3 regions of the Pseudacidovorax sp. 1753 genome follow, and region 1 is predicted to be linked to each of the others. Evidence: predicted binding sites of a transcription regulator. Region 1 holds the regulator's gene; each other region holds the start of a gene.

Region 1 (7,212 bases):
CGGTGAACAAGCTGATCGAGGCCGGCAAGACCTACGAGCAGGACGGCGCCCTGTGGCTGCGCTCCACCGACTACGGCGACGACAAGGACCGGGTCATGCGCAAGAAGGATGGCACATACACCTATTTCGTGCCCGACGTCGCCTATCACATCGCCAAGTGGGAGCGCGGCTTCCACAAGGTGGTCAACATCCAGGGCACCGACCACCACGGCACCATCGCCCGGGTGCGCGCCGGCCTGCAGGCGGCGGGTGTCGGCATTCCCGAGGGCTACCCCGACTACGTGCTGCACACCATGGTGCGCGTGGTGCGCGGCGGCCAGGAGGTCAAGATCAGCAAGCGCGCCGGCAGCTACGTCACGCTGCGCGACCTGATCGAATGGACCAGCACCGACGCCGTGCGCTTCTTCCTGCTCAGCCGCAAGCCCGACACCGAATACACCTTCGACGTCGACCTGGCCGTGGCTCAGAACAACGACAACCCGGTCTTCTACGTGCAGTACGCCCATGCGCGCATCTGCTCGGTGCTGGACAGGGAAGGCGTGGACGCCGCGGCGCTCAAGGGCACCGAACTGGCGCCGCTGGCCACCGAGGCCGCCCAGCCGCTGATGCTGCTGCTGGCCAAATACCCTGAGATGCTGGCCGCCGCCGCGCGCGACTTCGCGCCGCACGACGTCACCTTCTACCTGCGCGAACTGGCCGCGGCGTACCACAGCTATTACGACGCCGAGCGCATCCTGGTGGACGACGTGCCCACCAAGCGCGCCCGCCTGGCGCTGGTCGCCGCCTGCGCGCAGGTGCTTGCCAACGGCCTGTCGGTGCTGGGCGTCAGCGCGCCGCGCAAGATGTGAGAGCCCGCACAATCCCACCCCGGCGCGCCGGTGGCGCTGCAGCAGCAAGGCAATCCATGAGATCCAGACAACAGGGCAATTTCGCCATCGGCCTCATCGTCGGGCTCGTGCTCGGCCTGGGCGTGGCGCTCGGCGTGGCGGTGTACGTCACCAAGGTGCCGATCCCGTTCATGACCAAGACCCAGCCCCGCGCTGCCGAGCAGGACGAGGCCGAGGCCCGCAAGAACCGCGACTGGGACCCCAATTCGCCGCTGTATGGCAAGCAGCCGTCCAAGCCGCCGGCCACGCCGGGTGCGCCGGCCGGCGGCAATCCGCCCGTGACCACCGCCCCGCCGGTGCCGGCCATCGCCGCCCAGCCTGGCACCCCGCCCCAGGCCGCCACGCCGCCGACGGCCGTCACGCCGGCCATGCCGCGCGCGCCGCAGGCAGCGAATCCGCCGCCCTCGGCCGATCCGCTGGGCGACCTGGCCCGCGCGCGCGCCGGCCTGCCCGCCAGCGGCGGCGATGCGGCGTCCGACCCCTTCGTGTACTTCGTGCAGGCGGGTGCCTTCCGCACCAGCGACGACGCCGAGGCCCAGCGCGCCAAGCTCTCGCTGATGGGCGTGGAGGTGCGCGTCACCGAGCGTGAGCAGGCCGGCCGTCCCGTCTTCCGGGTGCGCGCGGGTCCGTACAGCAAGAAGGACGACGCTGACCGGCTGAAGGAACGACTGGACGGCGCCGGCTTCGACGCCGCCCTGGTGCGCGTCCAGCGCTGAGTGCCTTGCCCTGTTGCCGTCGGGCGCGGCAGATCGCCGGAACTCGCTGCCGCCCGACGTGCTCTGTGTCTGCATCCCTGTTGGAGAAATCGCTTGAAACGTCGTGACTTTTCGCTGGCCGCCGCGGCCGTGACGCTGGCCCCCCTGGCGGCCCATGCCCAGACCCCCGCCTCCGCCTTCAAGGCCGGCAAGGACTACGTGACGCTGGGCAAGCCGGCCCCGGTCGATGCGCCGGCCGGCAAGGTCGAGGTGGCCGAGTTCTTCTCGTACAACTGCCCACACTGCGCTGCCTTCGAGCCCAAGCTCGAACCCTGGATCAAGAAGCTGCAGCCCTACGTGGCCTTCCGCCGCATCCCGGTGCCCTTCGTGGGCAACGACGTCGAGACCAAGCAGAAGCTCTACTACACGCTCGAGGCCATGGGCAAGGTCGACGAGTTCCAGATGAAGATCTTCCAGGCCATCCACGTCGACCGCCAACGCATCTTCGGCGACGCCGCCGTGATCGAGTGGGCCGGCAAGCAGCCTGGCCTGGACGCCAAGAAGTTCGAGGAAACCTTCAAGTCCTTCGGCGTCGCCGGCAAGGCCAAGCGTGCCAGCCAGATGACCGAGGCCTACCAGGTGGCCGGCGTGCCCGCCTTCGGGGTGGCCGGCCGCTACTATGTGGACGGCGACTTGGCCGGTTCGCTCGACCGCGCCCTGCAGATCGTGGAGGCCCTGGCGGCCGAATCGCGCAAGGGCTGAGCCGACGCCCCGCCCCAGCGCCCCGGCCCGCTTCGGCGGGCCTTTTCATTGCGGGTGTGCCGCGCGCCCTGCCGACGGTGCGCGCTACCGGAATGCAAGCGCGGGACATTCACCGCGGCCGCCGGTTTGAGACAAAGCCGGGCCTACAATCAAGAGCAAGTTCCGTGCCTTTATGACCCATCCCTCGCACTCCACGATCTCCCTTCCCTGGCGCCGCCTCGGCCGTGCCATGGTCCTCGTGGCCGCGCTGGGCCTGGCCGCCGCGGCCCAGGCCGAGAAGGCCGACCGCAACCAGCCGATGAACATCGAGGCCGACTCGCTGCGCTATGACGACCTGAAGCAGACCAGCATCTTCACGGGTCGGGTGGTGGTCACCAAGGGCACGCTGCTCATCCGCGGCACCCGCGTCGAGGTCCGGCAGGACCCGGAGGGCTACCAGTACGGCGTGGTCACCGCCGACCCGGGCCAGCGCGGCTACTTCAAGCAGCGCCGCGATGGCGGCAACGACGAGTGGATCGAGGGCGAGGGCGAGGTCATCGAGTACGACGGCCGCGCCGACACCGTCAAGTTCATCCGTCGCGCCGTCATGCGCCGGCTGACCGGCACCACCGTCACCGACGAGACCTCCGGCCCGCTGATCACCTACAACCAGACCAACGACACCTTCACCGTCAATGGCGCCCCGCCGCCGCCGGGCGGCACCCAGCAGCCGGGCGGCCGCGTGCGGGCCATCCTGTCGCCGCGCAGCACCGAGCCCACGCAGGTGCCGGCCCCCGGCCCGCGCACCGGCGCGCCGCTGCGCCAGAGCGGCTCGCTGTCGGGCCAGAACGGGGGCAGCCGGTGAGCGTCGCGGTGCCGGCGGGCGGCAGCCGGCTGCAGGCGCGTGGCCTGCAGAAGAGCTACGGCAGCCGCAAGGTGGTCAAGAACGTCTCGCTCGACGTGCAGAAGGGCGAGGTCGTCGGCCTGCTGGGCCCCAACGGCGCCGGCAAGACCACGTCCTTCTACATGATCGTCGGCCTGGTGCGGGCCGATGCTGGCCAGATCAGCATCGACGGCGAGGCCGTGGAGCACATGCCCATCCACCGCCGGGCGCGCATGGGCCTGTCGTACCTGCCGCAGGAGGCGTCGATCTTCCGCAAGCTGACGGTGCAGGAGAACGTGCGCGCCGTGCTCGAGCTGCAGGAGGAGCCCGACGCCCGCGGTCGCATGGCGCCCCTCTCGCGCGATCGCATCGAGCAGCGCCTGTCCGAGCTGCTGGCCGACCTGCGCGTCGACCACCTGCGCGACTCGCCGGCGCTGGCGCTGTCGGGCGGCGAGCGGCGTCGCGTGGAGATCGCCCGCGCGCTGGCCACGCAGCCGCGCTTCATCCTGCTGGACGAGCCCTTCGCCGGCATCGACCCCATCGCCGTGATCGAGATCCAGCGGATCATCAGCTTCCTCAAGGAGCGCGGCATCGGCGTGCTGATTACCGACCACAACGTGCGCGAGACGCTGGGCATCTGCGACCACGCCTTCATCATCAGCGACGGCCAGGTGCTGGCGCAGGGCACGCCCTCCGAGATCGTCGACAACGCCGAGGTGCGCCGCGTGTACCTGGGCGAACACTTCCGGATGTAGCCAGGGTGCCTGTTTCCGCGTTCCGTCCTTCCGGCGCCCCTCCCATCCTGCCCGTGGCCGCGCACACCGTGGGAGGCCGTCCATGAAGCAGGGCCTGTCGCTGCGCGTCTCGCAGCATCTGGCGCTCACGCCGCAGCTGCAGCAGTCGATCCGGCTGCTGCAGCTCTCGACGCTGGAGCTGAGCCAGGAGGTCGAGCAGATGCTCGACGACAACCCCTTCCTGGAGCGTCTGGCCGAGGAGGCGCCGCGCGAGGAGTTCGGCCTGGAGGCGGCCGACGCCCCCGTGCCCCGCGACGAGCGCGAGGACGGCACCGACTACGCCGCCACGGCCAGCGCCAGCAGCACGTCGAGCAGCAGCAGCGACACCGCCGTGGCAGAGGCCGACGCGCCCGCCACCGAGAGCGTCGACGCCGAGCCCGACTGGGACGGCGACGGCACCGTGGAGTTCTCGCCCGACGACAGCGAATGGGGCGGCGACGCCCCGGCGCGCAACAACAGCAGCAGCCAGGACGACGACGAGCGCGCCGACGCCACCGAGCTGGCGCGCAGCCAGGAGTCGCTGCAGGCCCACCTGCACCGCCAGGCGCTGTCGCTGCGCCTCACGCCCGAGGACTCGGCCGCGCTGCGCTTCCTGATCGAATCGCTCAACGACGACGGCTACCTGGAGGATTCGCTCCCGGCCCTGGCCTCGGCCCTGGCCGGCGACGACAACGACGAGTTCGACGAGCTGATCCACCACTTCCAGGTGGCGCTGGGCCTGCTGCAGAGCCTGGACCCGCTGGGCGTGGGCGCGCGCGACCTGGGCGAATGCCTGGCCATCCAGCTGCGCGCCGGCGCCGACGCGGACGACAGCGACGAGGAAGACCAGGTCCGCAAGGTCGCCCTGGCCATCTGCAAGCAGCCCATGGACCTTCTGGCCAAGCGCGACTTCAAGCGCCTGGCCGTGCTCACCCGCAGCAACGAGGACCTGGTGCGCCAGGCGTCGCAACTGATCGCGCGGCTGGAGCCCAAGCCCGGGCGGCGCTTCGTCGATGTGGAGCGGCACGTGATCGTGCCCGACGTCATCGTCACCCGCAGCGGGCGCGGCAGCAACATCAAGTTCCGCGTGCAGCTCAACCCCGACGTGATGCCGCGGCTGCGCGTGCACGACATCTATGCCGGCGCGCTCAAGTCGCACAAGGGCGAGGGCAGCCAGGCCCTGAGCCAGCGGTTGCAGGAGGCGCGCTGGTTCATCAAGAACATCCAGCAGCGCTTCGACACCATCCTGCGCGTGTCCAACGCCATCGTGGAGCGGCAGAAGAACTTCTTCATCCACGGCGAGCTGGCCATGCGCCCGCTGGTGCTGCGCGAGATCGCCGACGAACTGGGCCTGCACGAGTCGACCATCAGCCGGGTGACCACCGCCAAGTACATGTCCACGCCCTTCGGTACGGTGGAGCTGAAGTACTTCTTCGGCTCTGCCCTGGGCACCGAGACCGGCGGCAATGCGTCCAGCACGGCCGTGCGGGCGCTGATCAAGCAGTTCGTCGGCTCGGAGAACGTCAAGAAGCCGCTGTCGGACAGCCAGATCTCGGACATGCTCAAGGAGCAGGGCATCGAATGCGCCCGCCGCACGGTGGCCAAGTACCGTGAGGCGCTGCGCATCGCGCCGGCCAACCTGCGCAAGGCGCTCTAGGAGCCGCCTTGTTCCTGGCCTGCACGCGGGCCGGGGCTTCCGATCGGCGTGCCGGCGAATCGCGGTGGCCGGCCACCTCATTTTTTCGGACGACGAAGCCGTGAACGAACTGATCCTTTTTCTGCCCTGCGCCGCCGGCGTGGAAGACCTCCTGGCCGCCGAGGTGCATGCCATCACTGGCCGCAGCGGCGACGACCTGCGGGTGCTGCGCGGCGGTGTGCGGGTGATGGGCGCCTGGCGCGACGTGCAGGCGCTCAACCTCAAGAGCCGGCTGGCGCAGCGGGTGCTGGTGCAGCTGGCGCACCGGCCCTATCGCAGCGAGGCCGACCTGTACGAAGCCGCCTCGGGCATCGCCTGGGAGATGTGGTTCCAGCCGCGCCAGACCTTCAAGGTCGAGCTCACGGCGCAGGGCAGCCCGCTCCAGAGCCTCAACTTCGCCACGCTCAAGATCAAGGACGCCATCGCCGACCGCTTCCGCGCCCGCGCCGGCGGCGTGCGGCCCAGCGTGGAGACGCGCTTTCCCGATGTGCGCGTCTTCGCCCACCTGACAGCCGAAGAGGTCACGCTCTACATCGACACCAGCGGCGAGCCGCTGTTCAAGCGCGGCTGGCGCGTGGACAAGGGCGACGCTCCGCTCAAGGAGACCCTGGCCGCGGCCATGCTGGCCGCCAGCGGCTGGTGGGATCCGGAAACCGGTGTGGTTTCCGAGCAGCCGCTGTACGACCCCTGCTGTGGCAGCGGCACCATTCCCATCGAGGCCGCGCTCCTGGCCGCCGGCGTGCCGGCCGGTGCCTCGCGGCGCTTCGGCTTCGAGGCGCTGCTGCTGCACCGCGCCGAACTCTGGCGCGCGATGCGCGAGGAGGCGCTGGCTCCCGCCGACGCGCGCGCTGCGGGCTCGGTGCGGGTCTTTGGCAGCGACGTGTCGCACCGCATGGTCGACTTCGCGCAGCGCAATGCCGAGCGCGCCGGCGTGGCCGACCGGCTGCAACTGCGCGGCGGTGACGCGCTGCAGCGCATGCCCCCGGTCGAGGGCGGCGGCGTGATCCTGCTCAACCCGCCGTATGGCGAGCGCATCGCCGTGGGCGGCGTCGCCGGCGCCAACGCGGGGCGGCGCGGGCCGGGCGGGCGCGAGGTGGCGCAGACCGAATCGGGCGCCGACGGCGGCGATGACTTCTTCCCGCAACTGGCCACGCACTGGAAGCGCAATTTCGCGGGCTGGACGGCCTGGGTGCTCACGCCCGACATGAAGCTGCCGCAGCGCATGCGCCTGAAGGAGTCGCGCCGCGTGCCGATGTGGAACGGCCCCATCGAATGCCGGCTGCTGCGCTTCGACATGGTGGCGGGTTCGGCGCGCACGGCGCCAGCGGCATGACGCCGCGTCAGGGACGCGCGCGGTGAGCCGCATGGCGGCGGACATGGGCGGGCCGGTCTCGTCGGCTGCGGGCGGTGCCGAGGTGGATGCCGCTGCGCAACCCGAAGTGACCGCCGTGGTCATCGACACCAACATCGTGCTCGACCTCTTCGTCTTCGACGATGCTGCCGCCAGGCCGCTGCGTGCGGCGCTGGAGGCCGGCCA
Region 2 (7,212 bases), on a different contig from region 1:
GGGCGCACCGGTCGCGCAGGCCGACCATGCCGCGCGGGCGGTGCATGCCGCGCAGGACATCGTCGCCGCGCTGCCCGCGCTCAATGCGCAGCACGAGGCGGCTGGCCTGCCCGCGGTGGCCATCGGCATCGGCGTCAACACCGGCCCGGTGGTGGTCGGCAACATGGGCTCGGCGCTGCGCCGCAGCTACACCGTGATCGGCGACGCCGTGAACCTCGCCGCGCGGCTGGAAGGCCTGTGCACGCCCCATGGCGTGCCCATCGTCGTCGGCGAGAACACCCGCGCGCTGATGCCGGATGCGCCCTGGCGCGAACTGGGCGAGGTGCAGGTGCGCGGGCGCCAGCGGGGCGTGCGCATCTACACGCCCGAAGGGCCCGCGCCGGCCAGGCCGCCTGCCGCCGCTCCGGTGCACCGGGGGCACGCTGGGGGCTCTCGCCCACCGGCGCCGGCCAGAACTGCAAATTAGTGACAACCAATCCTGTGCGGCCCCGACGAACAGGCATACTCGCGCCCCGGCGCGGCGTGACGGAAGTCCTTTGCGCCGCAGCAACCGACGCCTTAGCCTGCACTGTCCGCGGGCGAGCCGGCCTGCCGCGGTGCCCGCCCGGCTCCATCGCCTCCTTTATTCAGAGCTCTTCATGAACAGCCTGCAGGTGCGTGTTCTGGGCTGCTCCGGCGCCATCGCCCGGGGCGCACGGACCACCTCCTTCCTGATCGACGACGACCTCCTGGTCGATGCCGGCACCGGCGTCGGCGACCTGTCCCTGGAAGAGATGGCGCAGATCGACGACGTGGTGCTGACCCACTCGCACCTGGACCACATCGCGGCCCTTCCCCTGATGGTGGACGCGGTCGCCAGCCTGCGCCGCCGGCCGCTGCGGGTGCACGGGCTGCGCGCCACGTTGCAGGTGCTGCGGGCGCATGTGTTCAACAACCTGGTCTGGCCGGACTTCACCGCCCTGCCCAGCAGCGATGCGCCGCTGGTCCACTTCGTCGAGTTCGACGTCGGCCAGAGCCTGATGCTCGGCCGCCGCGCGCCCAAGGTGGTGGAGGTGCTGCCCGCCGTGCACACCGTGCCCGCCTGCGGCTTCGCCGTGCGGCGCGCGGACGGCCATTCGCACTGGGTCTACAGCGGCGACACCGAGCGCAACAAGCCCTTCTGGCGCCGGATCAACCAGATGGACGTGGGCGCCCTCGTGATCGAGACCGCCTTCAGCACGCGCGAGCGCCAGCTGGCCGAACGCAGCCTGCACCTGTCGCCCCCCACCTTGGTGGAAGAGCTGGCGCAGATGTCCCCCATGGCCCGCTACCCCGTCTACGTGACGCACACCAAGCCGGCCGCCGCCGCCGAGATCATGGCCGAGGTCAACGCCCTGGTGGGCCAGTTGCGGCTGTGGGACCGGATCGAACTGCGCTGGCTGGAGGCGGGGCAGACGATCGAGGTGCACGGCGCGGGGCATCCGCGCAGCTGAGGCCTGCAGGCCCGGCCTCCGCGGAGGCGCAAGGGGCGACCAAAGCTGTCACCGCCAGCGACTCTGACTTTTTTGTCACTCGGAAACAGTTGTTTACAAACAAGAAGTGTCAGACTGTGTGGCCTGAGTGTGAACTTTTAGGCGCATTCAAGGCAGGCGGCCGCATGGCACGCGGTCTGCGAAGAGAAGGCACGACCGGGGCAGTACCCGGACCGCTTTCAACCTGGAGTCTGACCATGAACCGTCGCACCATCGCCCGCACCGCCCAGAAGGGCTTCACCCTTATCGAACTGATGATCGTCGTGGCGATCATCGGCATCCTGGCCGCCGTCGCGCTGCCCGCCTACCAGGACTACACCGTGCGTGCACGGGTGTCGGAAGCGATGGTGCTTGGCTCGGCAGCCAAGACGCTGGTCGGCGAGAACGCCGCCAATGCTGCGTCTAGCCTGAGCCTTGGGTTTAACTCTGCTTCTGTAGCCTCGACCAAGAATGTTGCATCCATGACTGTCGACGGTACAAGCGGCGTTATCGCCATCACCACTACCGCTGCTGCTGGCAGCGTTGTTCTTACTCTGACTCCTAAATCGGGCGGCCAAGCCATTTCGGCGAACACCCCACCGACCTCTCAGATCACCTGGACCTGCTCCACCACCTCGGACAAGTTCAAGTACGTTCCTAGCGAATGCCGCAACGCCACGTAATTTAAAACTCTCTCCCAACAAGCCCACGCCAGTGGGCTTTTTTTATTAAGCCATGAAACAAAAGCTTGATTTTCCGCTTTTGCTTATAGCATTTACCATATTATTACTTAACAATCCTTATTCTGGAATTCGCCATGATGGTCTTCTTTACGCAGCGCAGGCGCTAAAAAATATCGATCCCAAAATATTTTCATATGATCTTTTCTTCAAATATGGATCGCAAGATTCATTTTCCATATTTGGAAAAATATACGGATTTATTGTGGCCCATGTGGGATTTTATGCAGCCTCTGCAATGGGTGTGCTGCTCGCACAAGCCCTCTTCTTTTTATGCTGCTTTCAATTGGCCCGGTCTTCCGTTCCGGAGCATGCCCGCGCACCAGCGCTATTGCTTGTTTTTGGCACATCAACCGCTTATGGTCACTCGACCATCATTCACTACGCAGAACCCTTTCTGACAGCTCGAACCTATGCAGAGGTTCTGGTCTTGCTCGGGATCGTATTTTTGATACGGCGCCATGTATGGCTCTCAATTCTGTCTCTCGCCATCGCCGCGATTATCCATCCCGTAATGGCTCTGCCCGGAGCAATCCTTTTCTTTTTGTGGCAATCGCTTGAAGATAGACGGTGGCTTTGGCTTCTTAGTGCCGTGCCTCTCGCACTACTGGCTGGACTAGTTCCCTTGCAACCATTTGATCGTTTGCATGTCTATTTGGATGCTGAATGGCTTCAGCTCGTCCATTCATACAACTATGTTTTCATGAGCGACTGGCCACTTCAAAGTTGGCTTGCCCTGGGCTGCGACTTTGCAATTCTGGGCTTTTGCAGCTGCTTCGGAAAAAATAATACGCGTAGATTGGCTGCTATCACCCTCAGCACCCTCGCACTTTGCTCCGCCGCCTCACTTATTGGCGCCGATTTTCTCTCTAACGCGTTCTTCGCGAGCCTTCAGCTTTGGCGAGGTCAGTGGCTTTGCCACGTTATCGCCTTAGTCCTGCTATCGCCATATTTAATAAATTCTCTTAATCAGGGCTCTTTGGGTCGCCTGTCCGTCAGCGTACTAGTTTATGGTTTAATTTTTAAAGATTTGACAACTGGAACCCTGGCAGTTTACCTCGGCATTGTTCTGCTCACATTATCGGAAACAAAAAGAGAACCTGACATTTCGAAGAGCGTTTTGCTGGGCTGTTGTGTATTGTTGGTATTTGCCGCTTTCTATAACTGGAAGAGCGATTTTTCTCAGGCATTAAAATTTCAAAATTATTTTCTGGACGGATCCGAACTTACTTCGGCTAGTAAAGCCATTATTTTTCTCAAGCAACCCTATCTGGCAGCTAGCTTACTAGCCTTTTTTTCCTTCTTTTTATTGAGTCTTGGATCGCGCGGTCGACGCATCTTAATGATATCGATGCTCTTCATCACTCCGCTCAGCATAGCCGCGTGGGATCGTCGACCGGAAATATCTAGAATCATCGAAGAAACCCCAATCAATGGGCCATATGTGTTCGGCGATTTTGTTCCGCCCTCCGCAGAAGTTTATTGGCAGGGTGAGGCTCTGGCACCCTGGTTGCTCATGCACCGCAAAAGCTACGTGAGCGGCATACAGGCGGCCGGGATTGTATTCAATAGAGGCACAGCCATGGAACTTGAGCGTCGCAGAGAAGTTACGGCACCATTCGATGCACAAAAAGAAATGTGTGGACTGCTGGACGCGCTACGTAATCAGAACGGTCACTGTACGCTGGATATATTGTCGCTGGTTCCTACGTGCCAAGCAGACCAGACACTTGACTTCATCGTTACGTCCTCACGAATAGAACCGCTTTACATAAGCTCTTGGACGCCCCCCCTCCAAAATAGAAGCAAAGCAAAAACGTACTACCTCTACAAATGTGCTCATGTTTTGCAGCAATATGAATCAATGAGTACCGCGGCAAAATCATGAAAATTTATTAGTGAAAGACAAGCATGAAGAATCTTGAATTTGACGTTGTCATTATTGGCGCAGGCCCCGCAGGCCTGACAGCGGCTTACGAACTACAAAAAGCCGGATTAAGAAATATCTGTATTCTCGAAGCCGACAATCAGGTCGGAGGAATCTCTCGTACTGTAGAACACCATGGGAATCGCATAGATATTGGAGGACATCGATTCTTCTCCAAGTCTGACTGGGTAATGGACTGGTGGAACAGCATTCTTCCGATTGAAAAAATCCAGAACCCGAATATGCGGTTCGCGTACCAGGGTCAGGAACGCCAAGGGCTACCCGGCGCATTAAGTGCCAGCCAAGCCGACCCTGTCCACGCGTCCATGCTCATCCGTCAGCGTCAGTCCAGGATTTATTTTAATGGAAAGTTCTTCGACTACCCTCTGAAAATCAATTTCTCGACCTTCCAAAAATTAGGATTGAAGAAAACATTTTCTTTTGGCATCAGCTATATCCGCGCGCATCTACGCCCGATCAAGCCCGAGGCATCGCTCGAAGATTTTTTCATCAATCGATTTGGCAAACTTCTTTATCTGCAGTTTTTCAAAGAATATACAGAAAAAGTGTGGGGTGTTTCTTGCAGAGACATCAGCGCAGATTGGGGGGCCCAAAGAGTTAAAAGCCTCTCCGTGGGGAGGGCATTGATTCACGGAATCAAGTCGCTCTTAAGGATTGATTCGGAACAGGCAAAACAAACCTCGCTGATCGAATCATTTATTTATCCCAAGTATGGGCCAGGACAGATGTGGGAAGAAGTTGCCAAGCGATTTGTTGAGAGAGGGGGAACCTTACTTCTCCGTCATACGGCAAATTGCATCGATATCGAAAGCGGCGCAGTTAGGTCCGTAACCGTCCAAGATAGCGACGGCTCGACAAAAAAAATAAATTGCGCTCATTTGATTTCTACTATGCCTGTCAAGGACCTTGTAAGCGCATCATCGAATTATTGGAGTCCAGATGCGCAGGAAATCGCCAAGAACCTAGAGTATCGGGATTTTATAACGGTTGGCCTGCTCTATAAGAAGACCGATCTTTGCACGGAGTTGACCGATAACTGGATATATATCCAAGAGCCTGGATATAAGGTAGGGCGAATTCAGGTCTTCAATAATTGGAGTCCATATCTGGTTGCAGATGATTCCTGCGTCTGGCTCGGTCTTGAGTTTTTCTGTCGAGAAGACGACGACTTTTGGCCGATGACCGACGATCAGATTAACATGATCGCGCAATCAGAAGTAAAAAAATTGCAGATCGCAAAATCGACCCGTGCACTTGACTTCATCGTACTCAGAGTCCCGAAGGCTTATCCCGGATATTTCGGCGACTCGTACAAAAAATTCGATGTACTGCGCAGTGAAGTCGATGAGGTCTCTAATTTATTCTTGATAGGCCGCAACGGCATGCATCGCTACAACAATCAAGATCACTCGATGCTTACGGCGCGAGAAGCGGCGCATCAAATCATTAGCGGAGAGATCAACAAGGAAAAAATCTGGTCTATCAACATAGATGACGAATACCACGAGGAAAAGGAATCGTCCACGAAATCCAAAGCGTCACCGGACGACGCAGATTCTTCAAAAGCCGGCGCGACGATAGAGCAGGCAGGAACTATCTCCCTGGCTCGTTGAGCATTAACAAGATTGCTTAGAGGATTCGGCTGCTTTCGACGATGAGACGGGAAAAGATATTTTTTGATTAGACGGCTAAAAAGGACATTGAGGGGATTTTTTCGTTTCAACTCCGCGGGCGGGGCGTTGATTCTCTACCCCGTCTTCCTTTTGCCTTTTTGGGGAGGTTTTTCTTTCGCCACGTGGCAAGGCTTGGCGACAGATTTCTTTTTCGTGTGCGCGTTGCTACTAATGGCGCGAAATCCAGCCTTCGTCAGTGAATGGGGGTGCCTGCGTAAAATCAATGCAGCCTGTTTCGTAGCTCTTGCTGTTAGCACGAAATATGCACTTTTGATCGGCGCGATTTCACTGATGCTTGGGGCCTCGCGTCTCGCGCCTGCATCCTCCCGGGACGTATGGCGCTCCCATGCACTGGGCGCACTTGTCGGAGTAGGGGCATTAAGCGCCGCCACAGGCCTCCTCCAGTACCACGGCCTCGCCACCCCCCTGCGCCCCTGGGTCGCCGTCCCCATGGAACCCATCGGCATGGCCTACGGCAACCTGCGCCAGCGCAACCAGTTCGCCACACTGCTGAGCATGGGGCTCGTGGCCCTGCTCTGGACGCATGGCCAGGCAGGCCCCCGCGGACGTCGCGTCCTGATGGCTGCCGGTGCCTTGCTCGTCGCGGGCCTGGCCGCCTCCACGTCCCGCACCGGATTGCTGCAGTTGGGAGTCATCGCCGCCGCGGGCGGGTGGATGGCTTGGCGCGAACGCGCGCCGGTCGAACCCGGCGCCGTGACGCAAGGAGCCGCCCGGCAGCCGCTGCTGCCGCGTCCGGGCTGGTTCCTGGGCGCGCTGGCGCTCTACGCCCTGCTGTCCTGGGCGCTGCCCTGGTCGGCCGTCATGGTCGCGTCGTTCTTGGCAGGCGGCGGGAGCGCCGGGGCCGACGTTCAGGGCATGCTCACCCGGCTGCGCGAAGGCGCGCCGCCCGGCCACAGCCGCTGGCTGCTGTGGAGCAACGTGCTGTGGCTGATCGCCCAGCGGCCCTGGACGGGCTGGGGCTGGGGCCAGCTCAGCCTCGTGCACTACCTGGCCGAATACCCGGGCCCGCGCTTCGTCGAGATCCTGGACAACGCCCACAACCTGCCGCTGCATCTGGCGGTGGAGCTCGGCATTCCGGCCGCGGTGCTGATCTGCGGCGGCTTCCTGTGGATGGTGGCGGCGGCCCGGCCCTGGCAGGAGCGCGATCCCGCCCGGCTGATGGCCTGGGGCGTGCTGGCCATGATCGTGCTGCACAGTCTGGTCGAATATCCGCTGTGGTACGGGCCCTTCCAGCTCGTGTTCGGGCTGTGCCTGGGCATGCTCTGGCCCGGCCGCAGGCAGACCAGTGCCATGTGGGATGCCGAGGCCGCGTCGACCACGATCCTGCAGCGCCAGGCCGC
Region 3 (7,212 bases), on a different contig from region 1:
TGCGGGTGACGTGGTGGTCGTCGAAGAGGTCGAGCACGCCCAGCATGCGTTCCAGGCTGGACGAGGACGAAGGGTCGGACAAGGTGGGGCCCCGGGGTGTGGGTCGTCATGGCGCCACCGGGAGGTACTGGGAGATGCGGTCCAGCTCGGAGCCCGTGCGCGCCACGCCGACGATGTAGCGGTCGGGCCGTAGTATCACGGCGCCCGCCTGGTGGCTGCGCAGCCAGTCCGCCAGCGGCGGGTCGGGCTCGTCGATGACCAGGGCCTGGCTGCGGGCCCAGCGCTCGGCGGTGCCGGGCGCCGCGGCGGCGAGCAGTTCGCGCTGGCCGATCACGGCGCTGCGGCGGCCCAGCAGCTCGTCCAGCAGCCGGCCGTCGGCCAGCCGCGGCTGGGGAAAGGGCCGGCCCGCCAGGTCCTGCTGGAGGGCGTCGAAGGCGCCGGCGCCGAGCAGCTGCGGTGGCAGCTCGAAGACCTCCGGCCCGCCGCTGGCGAAGCGCGCGTCGCGCTCGGCCGCGGCGGCCGGGTCGGTGGTCTGGATGATGTCGCCCAGACGCACGGCCAGCTCGATGAGGCCGCGCACATGCGGTTTGCGCTCAGATTCGTAGGTGTCCAGCAGGGCGTCGGGCGCGCGACCGGCGAGCACCGCGTCCAGCTTCCAGGCCAGGTTGGCGGCATCGCGGATGCCCGCGCACATGCCCTGGCCCAGAAAGGGCGGCGTCTGGTGGCAGGCATCGCCGGCTAGCAGCAGCCGGCCCTGGCGCCAGCCGTCGGCGATCACCGAATGGAAGGTGTAGATGGCGGCGCGCTCCAGCCGCGCCTGATCGGGCCGCACCCAGGGTGCGACCAGCTTCCACAGGTTCTCGGGCTGCACCAGGGCCTCGCGATCGTCGCCGGGCAGCACCATGATCTCCCAGCGGCGGCGGTTGCCCACCACGTTGCAGTAGGTCATGGGCCGGCGCGGGTCGCAGTGCTGCACGGTGTGCGGCGGCAGGTCCACCGGCTCGGTGAGCACCACGTCGAACACCAGCCAGGGCTGGCGCAGGCCCAGGTCCACCATCGGGCTGCCCATGTGCTGGCGCACCGGCGAGCGGGCGCCGTCGCAGCCGACCACCCAGCGGGCGCGGGCCTCGAAGCTGCCGCCGTCGCCGCCCTGACAGCCGTGCAGCGTGGCGCCTTCGCTGTCCACGTCGATGGCGCTCAGGGCGGCGCCCAGCCGCACGTGCACGTTCGGAAAGCGTGCCAGGCCATCGCGCAGCACGGCCTCCAGCTCGGGCTGGTGGAAGTAGTAGTTGTTGGCGCCGCCGTGCGGCCCCAGCGCCGCGGTGCCGCCGCGGATCAGCAGCGTCTGGCCCGCCGCATTGACGAAGTGCATGCCCTGCGTGCCGGGCCGCGAGATGGCCAGCACCGGCTCGCGCAGGCCCGCCGCCTGGAAGATGCGCAGCACCTCGCCGTCGTAATGGATGGCCCGCGGCAGGGGAAAGATGTCGCGTTCCTTCTCGACCACCAGCACCGAGCGCCCGGCGGCCCCCAGCAGGTTGGCCAGCGTGGCGCCCGTGGGGCCCAGCCCCACGATGGCCACGTCGTACACGGGCGCCGGCTCAGCCATGCTGGTCTTCCTGCATGCGGCGGGCGACGTCGGCCTGCCATTGCGCCCGGCTCATGAATTTGGGAAAGCGCTTCGCGATGGCCTCGGCCTGCGCCAGGATGGCCTCGCCGCTCTGGGCGAGGTCGATGGGCTCGCGCAGCGGCTGTTCGCAGTACCAGGGCGTGTCCATGAACAGCTCCAGCCGGTTGCCCTCCGGGTCGCGGCAGTAGACCGAGACCGCATTGCCGTGCGTCACCGGCAGCATCTCGCTCGCGCCCTCGGCCAGCAGCCGGTCATGGAAGGCGCGCAGCGTCGCCACGTCGGGCACCCGGAAGGACAGCTGGTTGACCACGTTGAAGGCCATGTCCGCCGGCCGGCCGGTGGCCAGCACCAGCTGATGGTGCTCGCTGGGGTCGCGGCTCAGGAAGACCAACTGCACCGGGCCCAGGTTGCCCGCGTCGGTCTGGGTGAAGCGCAGGGCGCGCTTGTAGAAGCCGGCCATGCGGGCCAGGTCGGTGACGTACAGGCCGATGTGGCTGAACTGCAATTGCAACGGTTGGGGAGGGGTCAACTTTGTCTCCAGGCGAGAACGAAAGACCTTGTCGGTCCTTCGATGGATTGAATGTTATTGTCATTATCGTATTTTGACAATAAACAATGTGTTCGTATGATTCGGGCCCGTGCAATCGGCACGCGTTCGCAAACGGAGACATTCATGACCATCCTCAAGAGGCTCGCCGCCGGCGCGGCCGCCCTGCCGCTCGTCGCTGCCCTGGCCCTGGCGCCCACCGGTGCGGGCGCCCAACCCGACTACCCATCCAAGCCGGTGCGCATCATTGCCCCCTTCCCCGCGGGCAGCGGCCCCGACGCCAACGCCCGCGAGCTGGCCGCGGAGCTGACCAAGATCCTGGGCCAGTCCTTCTATGTGGAGAACCGTCCGGGTGCCTCCAACATCATTGGCACCGAGGTGGCGGCCAAGGCCGCCAACGACGGCTACTCGCTCTACATCGGCACCACCAGCTCGCTGTCGGTCGTGCCGCACCTCTACGGCAAGCTGCCCTTCAATGCCGAGCGCGACTTCGCGCCCATCAGCCTGCTGGGCGTGCTCAACACGGGGCTGATCGCCACGCCGTCGGTGCCGGCCAAGGACGCGCGCGAGCTGGTCGCCCAGCTCAAGGCCAAGCCCGATTCGGTCACCGTGGCCACGCAGGGCATCGGCAGCTATTCGCACCTGTCGGCCGTGTGGTTCAACAGCGTGGCGGGCGTGAAGTCGAACCTGGTGCCCTACAACAGCAACAGCCCCTACGCCGACCTGCTGGCAGGGCAGATCCAGCTGATGTTCGACGGCCTGCCTGCGGCGGCCACCAACGTGCAGGCCGGCAAGCTCAAGCTGCTGGCCATCACCGGACGCGAGCGGCATCCGAGCTTTCCCAACGTGCCGACCTTCGCCGAGCAGGGCCTGCCCGACTACGCGCCCATCGCCTGGCAGGGGCTGCTCGCGCCGGCCGGCACGGCGCCCGCCATCCTGGAGAAGCTGAGCGCCGCCATGGCCAAGGTCTGCCAGTCGCCTGAGCTGGCCAAGAAGTGGCGCGACTACGGCGGTGAGCTGCGCTGCAACACGCCCGCCGAATTCACCGCCTTCATCCAGGCCGACCGTGCCATGTGGGGCAAGGTGGTGCGCGCCGCGGGCGTGAAGCTGGACTGAGGGCGGGCAGGGCCGGGCCCGTCGGGCCGGGCCTGAGGATCGGCGCGCGGCCACGCATCCTCCGGCATGCAGCGCCGCAGCGCAGCGCAACGAAGCCGGGACGGCCTCGGCACTGAGGGAGCTGATGCCGCCGAAGGGGGCTGCGTCAGATGGCACGGTGCTTGCATCACATCATGTATCCAAGAATGGATGCCTGAACATGGTGCACGAAGCCTCTACCCCCGACGCCCTGACCCGCCCCTTCGCGGCCGCGGGTTCCGCCAAGGTGCCCGCGCCGCAGCCTGCCCCGGATGGCCGGCCCGAAGCGGCCTGGATCAGCCGCCCGGCCACGCCCATCGCCGGTGCGGCCACCGGCCCGCTCGCCGGCCTGCGCTTCGCGGTCAAGGACAACATCGACGTCGCCGGCCTGCCCACCACCGCCGCCTGCCCGGCCTTCGCCTATGCGCCCGACGCGCACGCCACCGTGGTGCAGCGCCTGCTCGCGGCCGGTGCGTCGGTGGCGGGCAAGACCAACCTCGACCAGTTCGCCTGCGGGCTCAACGGCAGCCGCTCGCCCTACGGCGCGGTGCCCAACAGCTTCGATGCGCGCTACGTGTCGGGCGGCTCCAGCTCGGGCTCGGCCTATGCGGTGGCCACGGGGCAGGTGGACTTCTCGCTGGGCACCGACACCGCCGGCTCCGGCCGCGTGCCGGCGGGGCTCAACAACATCGTGGGCCTCAAGCCCAGCAAGGGCCTCATCAGCGCGAAGGGCGTGGTGCCGGCGGCGCAGAGCGTGGACTGCGTCTCCATCTTCGCGTCCACCGTGGCGCTGGCCGCGCGGGTGCTGGCCTGCGCCATGGGGCCGGACGCGGGCGATCCGTACTCGCGCCGACTCGAGCTCGCGCGCACGCCGCTGCCCGCGCGCTTTCGCTTCGGCGTGCCGCGGCCGCTGGAATTCCACGGCGACGCGCTGGCCGCTGCCGCCTTCGAGCGCGCCATCGCGCAGCTGCGTGAGCTGGGCGGCGAGCCGGTGCCGGTCGACTATGGCCCGCTGGCCCGCGCCGCGGGCCTTCTCTACGACAGCGCGCTGGTGGCCGAGCGCTATGCCGCCGTGCGGCCCTTCTTCGACGAACACGAGGACGCGGTGATCGAGCCCGTGCGCGGCATCCTGGCGCGCGGACGCAGCTTCGATGCGGCCGACCTCGTCGATGCGCAGACGCAGCTGCATGCGCTCGGCCAGCAGGCCGCCGCCCTGTGGGCCGGCATCGACGTGCTGCTGGTGCCCACCGCGCCCACGCACTGCACGCTGGACGCCATGCGCGCCGAGCCGGTGCGGCGCAACAGCGAGCTGGGCCACTACACCAACTTCGTCAACCTGCTGGACTACGCGGCCCTGTCGGTGCCGGCCAGCCTGCGGCCCGATGGCCTGCCCTTCGGCGTGACCTTCATCGGGCCCTGCGGCAGCGACTTCCGCCTGGCCGAGCTGGGCCAGCGCTTCCACCACGCCACCGGCCTGCCGATGGGTGCCACCGGCGGGCCGCTGCCCGCGCCCGAGCCGCCGGTCTGGCCGCCGCTGGCCCAGGGCGAGGGCATGCCCATCGCCGTGGTCGGCGCCCACCTCACGGACATGCCGCTCAACCACCAGCTCATCGCACGCGGGGCCGTGCTGGTCGAGGCCACCACCACCGCGCCGCACTACCGCCTGTATGCCCTGCCGGGCACCACGCCGCCCAAGCCCGGCCTGCAGCGCGAGCCCGGCAACGGTGTGCCCATCGCCCTCGAGGTGTGGAACGTGCCGCGCGCCGAGGTCGGCGCCTTCCTGGCGCAGATCCCGCCGCCGCTGGGCCTGGGCAGCGTCGAGCTGGTCGATGGGCGCTGGGTGCACAGCTTCATCTGCGAGGCCCATGCGCTGCAGGGCGCCGAGGACGTCAGTGCGCATGGCGGCTGGCGTGCCTACATCGCCTCGCGCGGCGCCTGAGCCAGCCGCGACCCACGCACACCGCCTTCCCTCCCTTCGTCGTTCCGCCCTTCCTTTCGTTCGTTCGTCCGCAGGAGTCTTCGCATGAGCCACACGTCGTCCTTCCGTCCCTCCCGCCGCCATGTGCTGCAGGCCGGCGGTGCCGCCCTCGGCGCACTGGCCGCGCCCGCCATCGTGCGTGCGCAGGGCGGGCCCAAGCTGCGCATCGGCTACTGGCCGGTGGCCGCAGGCCTGCCCTTCTTCGCGGCGGTGGAGAAGGGCTACTTCAAGGAAGCCGGCCTGGACGTGGAGCCGCTCAAGTTCGCCGGCGCCCAGCAGGTGATGGAGGCCATGCTCTCCGGCCGCTCAGACGGCAGCGCCAACGGCACCGGCAGCGCCAATCTGGGCATCGGCGAGATCGCGCAGCCCGGCCTGTTCAAGATCTTCTGCACCAACCCCAGCAACGCCAAGTACGTGCTGGAGGAGTTCCTGGTGCCCAAGGACAGTCCGGTCAAGAGCGTGGCCGAGCTCAAGGGCAAGCGCGTGGCCTCGGGCCCCGGCATCCAGAACGTGACGCTGGCCAAGACCATGCTGGAGCGTGCCGGCGCCGGCGCCATCAACGTGACCGAGCTGCCCATCGGCCAGCATGTGGCGGCGCTCGCGGCGGGCCAGATCGACGCCGTCTACACCCTGGAGCCCACCGGCACCGTGGGCCGGCTCAACGGCACCACGCGCGTGCTCGAAGCCGGCGTGGTGGCCCACTACATCCTGGGCGACCCGATGGCCCCGTGGCACGGCGGCTCGGCCAGCCTGACCACCGAATTCATCAAGAAGAACCCCGACGTCGCCAGGAAGTACATCGCCGCCTACAAGCGCGGCATCGAGCTGGTGCGCAACAACCCGGCCGAGGCGCGGCAGTACATGAAGGGCTACACCGCCATCGAAGGCGCCCTCACCAACGAGGTGCCGCTGGCCTCGTACATGCTGCACGACGAGTTCAAGCCGGCCGATATCGCGTACTTCCAGAAGTTCTTCGACCTGTTTACCGAGAAGGGCATCTTCGAGAAGAAGGTGGCGGTGGACGGGCTGCTGTACCGGGGCTGAGTGCCATGAACGCGCCATCCTCCGCCGCGGCGGGCGCCTGGAAACCGCCCGCCACCGACGTCGCGCCCGCGCTGCCCCGGCCGCCGGTGTGGAACAAGCTGCTGCCGGCCATCGGGCCCCTTGCCCTGTTCGTGCTGTGGGACCTGGTGGTGCGGCTGGGCTTCATCAAGCCCATCCTGCTGCCGCCGCCGCTGGCCACCTTCCAGACGCTGATCACGGGTCTGGCGGGCGGGCCATTGCTCAACGACTTCCTGGTCACGGTGTGGCGCACGCTGGAGGCCTTCCTGATCGCCGCGGCCGTCGGCATGCCGCTGGGCGTGCTGCTGGGCAGCAACGAGAAGGCGTACCGCAGCGTGGAGTTTTTGATCGACTTCTTCCGTTCCACGCCGTCTTCGGCGCTGATCCCGCTGTTCCTGATGATCTTCGGCACCTCGGACATCAACAAGGTCGCCATCGCCGCCTTCGGTGCCATGCTGATCGTCGTGTTCAACAGCGCCTACGGCGTCATCAACGCCCGCAAGCAGCGGGTGATGGCGGCCAAGGTGATGGGCGCCACGCGCTGGCAGATCTTCAAGGACGTGCTGGTGTGGGAAAGCCTGCAGCCCAGCTTCGTCGGCCTGCGCTCGGCCGTGTCGATGGCGCTGGTGATCGTCATCGTGGCCGAGATGTTCATCGGCGCCGACAGCGGCCTGGGCAACCGGATCATCAATTCGCAGCAGGTGCTGAACGTGAAGAGCATGTACGCCAGCATCCTGGCGGCCGGTGCGCTGGGCTACGCGCTCAACGTGCTGTTCCTGGTCATCGAGCGCCGTATCGTCCATTGGAGCGGAAGATGAACGCCGTCCTCAACGCCCCCGTCGTCGCCGATGTGCCGATGCCCAA

The links. The regulator sigma-54, encoded in region 1, starts transcription at its own class of promoters, with help from an activator protein. The targets are predictions, from matches to a motif close to TGGCANGNAANCTGCTTT.
Region 2: the regulator sigma-54 is predicted to act here: its motif matches at 1,638-1,655, upstream of ABIC63_RS23485 (pilin).
Region 3: the regulator sigma-54 is predicted to act here: its motif matches at 3,441-3,458, upstream of atzF (allophanate hydrolase).

The regions. Positions count from the first base shown of each region.
Region 1 covers NZ_JBEPKY010000011.1:238,074-245,285, reverse strand. The annotation lists gene argS (arginine--tRNA ligase) at 1-848, shown strand, start outside; gene ABIC63_RS15925 (SPOR domain-containing protein) at 905-1,603, shown strand; gene ABIC63_RS15920 (thiol:disulfide interchange protein DsbA/DsbL) at 1,697-2,344, shown strand; gene lptA (lipopolysaccharide transport periplasmic protein LptA) at 2,517-3,188, shown strand; gene lptB (LPS export ABC transporter ATP-binding protein) at 3,185-3,961, shown strand; gene ABIC63_RS15905 (RNA polymerase factor sigma-54) at 4,044-5,636, shown strand; gene ABIC63_RS15900 (THUMP domain-containing class I SAM-dependent RNA methyltransferase) at 5,737-7,008, shown strand; gene ABIC63_RS15895 (PIN domain-containing protein) at 7,040-7,212, shown strand, end outside.
Region 2 covers NZ_JBEPKY010000021.1:74,209-81,420, reverse strand. The annotation lists gene ABIC63_RS23495 (CHASE2 domain-containing protein) at 1-466, shown strand, start outside; gene ABIC63_RS23490 (MBL fold metallo-hydrolase) at 648-1,472, shown strand; gene ABIC63_RS23485 (pilin) at 1,709-2,173, shown strand; gene ABIC63_RS23480 (hypothetical protein) at 2,226-4,118, shown strand; gene ABIC63_RS23475 (NAD(P)/FAD-dependent oxidoreductase) at 4,142-5,791, shown strand; gene ABIC63_RS23470 (PglL family O-oligosaccharyltransferase) at 6,302-7,212, shown strand, end outside.
Region 3 covers NZ_JBEPKY010000013.1:107,119-114,330, forward strand. The annotation lists gene ABIC63_RS17475 (IclR family transcriptional regulator) at 1-82, opposite strand, end outside; gene mhpA (bifunctional 3-(3-hydroxy-phenyl)propionate/3-hydroxycinnamic acid hydroxylase MhpA) at 107-1,606, opposite strand; gene ABIC63_RS17485 (VOC family protein) at 1,599-2,156, opposite strand; gene ABIC63_RS17490 (Bug family tripartite tricarboxylate transporter substrate binding protein) at 2,301-3,290, shown strand; gene atzF (allophanate hydrolase) at 3,490-5,247, shown strand; gene ABIC63_RS17500 (ABC transporter substrate-binding protein) at 5,332-6,330, shown strand; gene ABIC63_RS17505 (ABC transporter permease) at 6,336-7,166, shown strand; gene ABIC63_RS17510 (ABC transporter ATP-binding protein) at 7,163-7,212, shown strand, end outside.